Regions from separate parts of the Blautia sp. HCP28S3_G10 genome, predicted to be linked through region 2. Evidence: riboswitches for the same ligand, from Rfam matches in the RefSeq annotation. Region 2 holds a riboswitch; the other holds the start of a gene.

Region 1 (2,205 bases), on a different contig from region 2:
TCCAGGAATCTTCATCATCACCAGCCATATCGTTGTTTGCATGATCACCTGCAACAACCATCAGCGGACGAAGAACAACTTTCTTAAATCCGGCATCTTTGATTTTCTCAATAACAGCCTGGCATTCTGTATCTTCCGGCTTACCTTCTACAGTTCCAATGAAAGCATTTGTAAATCCAAGATCTTCCATCTGTGTCTGCATCTGATCATATGTAACGTTAGCTGTATGAGATGTTCCATGTCCCATGAATACAAATGCTGTGCCGTCATCGGCTGCTGCTTTCATATCATCGTATCCTGCTTCTTTGCATGCTTCATCTGTGATAGCCTGAGCAACTGCTTTCTTGTCATCATTGATTACTGTAGCATCATCTCCAACTTCTCCAAGCATTGGCTCTGCAATGGCAACAGATTCAAATTTATCTTTATAATTATCAATTACTCCTACCATTTCATCGTATTCAGCGCCATGCATCAGATGTGTAGGCTGAACAACAAGATTTTTAACTCCGTTATCAACTGCACGCTCAAGAGCCTGATCCATGTTGTCAATATATTCATCATCTCTTGCTTCTACGTGGTTGATGATGATCTGTGCTGTGAAAGCACGTCTTACTGACCAATCCGGATATGCTTCCTGAAGAGCATCTTCGATTCCTTTGATGTCTTCTGCACGACTGTCGTTGAAAGAAGTTCCAAAGCTTACTACAAGAAGTTCGTTTTCACCAATCTCATCCTGGTTACGCGGATCATCGTTAGATGCATCACCTGTATCAGCGCCGAAATATTCCGGACTTGCTTCTTCGCCTTCTACCAGTTCTTTCTGCGCATCTGTAAGAGCATCCCATGCTTCTTTTGCAGCTTTGCAGTCTTCATCTGTTGTATCAGTTCTTTCCTGAACATAAATCTTGTCAATGAGAGCAGCTACATTATCTGCTGCTGCCTGATCATCAGAAGCTTCTCCGTCTTCTGCTTCAGCATCGTCTTCTGCTTCAGCATCGTCCGTTGTTTCTTCTGCTGCATCTGCCTCTGTTGCAGTATCATCAGCAGCCATTGCGCTTACGCCACCCATCATGGATACAGTTGTTGCTGCCAGTAAAATGGCAAGTGCTTTTACAGTTTTGTTTTTCATTTCTTTATCCTCCTGTTTTCTATAGAAAATATAAAGTATGATATGGAAAATGCAAACCGCCTGCCATCACAAAAAAGCCTTTCACACACAGCAAAAGGATCCTCGCAACAGATTAAAACGGTACAATCAATTACTCGTGATCCGGAATGCATATTCCCGTACCAACAACAGGCAGGTTTCCTGGCTTATGAATCATCATAGTAATCTGCCTTCCCGGTTTTCCAGTGACTTATATTGTAGATTACTACTCCCCAAATACAGTGACGAGATCGTACAGGATTCTAACCTGTTTCCCTTTTAACTTTTTTATCAGCACCTGTTATTTTCTATATTTAATTTACAGACAGAATAGCACATTCACCTCAAGAATTCAATAGTCTACTTATGATTTTTGTTCTTTTTTACAAACTTTTTATACGTTCTTTTTCTTTCTGATAAACGCAGCGAAACATTCACAGACCGGAAGAAGATAAAGAAAAAAAGCTGCCAGTATGCTGATTTCCGATACACCGACTGCTGACAGTGGAACTGCACATGCAATTGACCAGGGAATCAAGGGTGCTATGACTACAGCACTGTCCTCCAGATATCCGGCCATTTTTTTCTGATCTTCTTCTGTTTTTTCGCACAGCTGTCTTGTAAGCATGATGGCAAGTGTCTGATTACATGCTACAATGCTCGTAATAACGGCAGTTACAAACACTGCAAGAAAAGGGAATGTTTTTTCAGCAAGTTCCTCCACAATTTTCTGTACATGATCCAGAATTCCGGTCTCCTGAAATATTCCTGAATATGATGAAGAGATACATACAATTGCCCCGACCTTAATCATGGAAACAATGCCTCCGCCATTCAACATGGCCGCCATCGCCGCATCACCGGAATGAAACCCGGTTATCAGAAGCTGTGAAAGCTCCTGCCAGCTTATACCCTGTGTAAAAACACATACAGGAACTGCCGTCAGAATACTCGCAAGCATTGAGATTTTTACCCCTGCCTGCAGCACAGACAATACCAGTATTACAACTGCAGGAAGAAGCGCAATCCAGCTGATCACAAACTGTCCGCTGAAT
Region 2 (2,205 bases):
CAATTTTTGCACTGCTTGCACTTAATGCAGACAGAAGTGATATCAGTGGCGAACTTGAACAGAAATATCTGAATTATATTCTTCAGCAGGAAAAAGCAGATGGAGGATTTTCACTTGATAATAATGCAGAAAAGGGAGATGCAGATATCACGGCAATGACACTTCAGAGCCTGGAACCATATCAGAAAGATAAAGATGTGAAAAAGGTTACTGACAGAGCAGTGGACTTTCTGGCAGATGCGCAGGATGCGGATGGAGGATATAAGGCTTATGGAGAGTACAGTTCTGAGTCTGTATCGCAGGTGATCATAGCCTTAAGCACTCTGGGGATCGACTGTAACAGTGATTCACGTTTTGTAAAAAATAAAAAAGGTCTGTATGACATTCTGATGGAGTATTACCAGAAGGACGGAAGCTTTTCGCATACACTGGACGGGAAGTCAGATCCTATGGCTACAGACCAGGCATTCTGTGCACTTGTGTCGTATGAAAGATTCAAAGATGGAAAAAACAGCCTGTATAATATGACTGATGAATGAGTTACTGTTCACTCCGTTCACAGTAACATGAATGATCCACAATGCTGCAGGAACGATAAAATAAATTGAAAATAACAGAAAAAGTGCTATAATTGATTTAATAGAGAAAAACAATTACCGGTTTTGAGTTCCCGGAGTAATATCTGGGCTGAGAGGGAATCAGGTGAGAATCCTGAACAGTCGTGCTACTGTATTTGCGTAGGTGTTTCATTACCATTGTACGAAGACGGTATGAGAAGGGAAACACTGTGATTGCATAAGCCAGGAGACCTGCTTAAAATTGTAGCCATTTGTTACACGATATAATAAATGGATCGGGACGTTGTTTTACATAGACAGTCCTTATTCAGACAGGGTGTAGCAGGTAATGGTTGAAGGATAAGCAAGGCGTGATGTTCTGAAGAGGATGTCGCATCTTTTTATTATTAAGAAATATTTTCATCATGCAAGCCGGGCATACTACAGGAGAGGAAAAATGGGAATCAAAGGCATTTATACCAGAGAAGATGCAAGAAAAAATAAAGAAAAAAAACTTGTGATTGGGGAGAATTATCATTGTATTGCAGAGGGAGCTTTCCAGAATAATATCAAGGTAAGAGCATTGTATCTGGACAGAAATGTCCGCGAGATCAGACGAAAAGCTTTTCTGAACTGCACAGCTATCAAAAAAATTGAAATGCCTGGAGTACGGGTTATTGGACAGGAAGCTTTTGGGGGGTGTGTGAACCTAACAGGGGCAACTCTTCCAGATACAGTAGAAACAATGGGAAATTCAGCCTTTTCCGGATGCAAACGGCTGACGTCTGTTCAAATAGAAAAAATGAGTCAGGATATGGTGATAAGACGGGACACTTTCCGTGACTGTGTCAGCCTGAAAGATATTCAGCTGCCTCAGAAAATAAAAACAATAGAAGATTTTGCGTTTTATAAATGCCAGAACCTGTCAGAGTTTTTCTTTTCGAAATGTATTCGGGAAATAGGAAATTCAGCATTTTATGGATGTGGTTTTACTGAACTGGAATTGACTGATGGACTGGAAAAAATTGGAGACAGTGCATTTTTGAAATGTCGAAATCTGGAATATGTCAGAATTCCTGAAAGTGTGAAGATTATAGGAAAATGGGCTTTCCATGGCTGCAATCGGCTGAAAGTTATTGAAATTGCCCACGAACCGGAAAATATAGGAGACTGGATTATTAATCGCAGTGTTACGGTGCGTTGCCATAAGAGCGGAAAAGTAGATAAGTATTGTAAAAAATTTCAGTTTAAAACAGAATATCTCAGTGAGAAATGAAAAATTGGTAAAATGTTAAGCTAGTAAAAAAACAGGAAGACATACTATGAGGATGGTTATTAATTTGTCGAAAAATGTCGAAAATTAAAGAAAATAAGAGATGAAAAAAGATTGAAAAAGAAAACCAGAGGTGTTACTATAAAATCAAAGCATATTTCTAACAGTTCAAGGCGATTTAGCCATCTCTTTTCTAAATTCATTTCAGAAATTCGTGCTTTTAAATTCCAATAAAAAATAAAAGCAGGGGTTCTGAATAATAAAATAAAGCACAAAATGTTCTTTGACTCCTGCAAAACAGGAGGTATGCCTATGGCAAAAAGAAAAAACAAAAAGCAGGCAATAATGAAGAAAACACAAGATACCGGTCAGTAC

The links. Region 2 has a riboswitch for cobalamin ahead of ACTNB8_RS14025 (leucine-rich repeat domain-containing protein). Riboswitches for the same ligand answer to the same signal wherever they lie in the genome.
Region 1: it holds a riboswitch for cobalamin, as region 2 does, so the genes downstream of both, ACTNB8_RS01325 (sirohydrochlorin cobaltochelatase) here and ACTNB8_RS14025 (leucine-rich repeat domain-containing protein) in region 2, are expected to answer to the same signal.

What each region holds. Positions count from the first base shown of each region.
Region 1 is NZ_JBQHUL010000002.1:12,283-14,487, reverse strand. It holds gene ACTNB8_RS01325 (sirohydrochlorin cobaltochelatase) at 1-1,132, opposite strand, end outside; cobalamin riboswitch at 1,286-1,467, opposite strand; gene ACTNB8_RS01320 (Na+/H+ antiporter NhaC family protein) at 1,545-2,205, opposite strand, start outside.
Region 2 is NZ_JBQHUL010000042.1:3,262-5,466, forward strand. It holds gene ACTNB8_RS14020 (prenyltransferase/squalene oxidase repeat-containing protein) at 1-539, shown strand, start outside; cobalamin riboswitch at 648-831, shown strand; gene ACTNB8_RS14025 (leucine-rich repeat domain-containing protein) at 1,015-1,833, shown strand; gene ACTNB8_RS14030 (hypothetical protein) at 2,143-2,205, shown strand, end outside.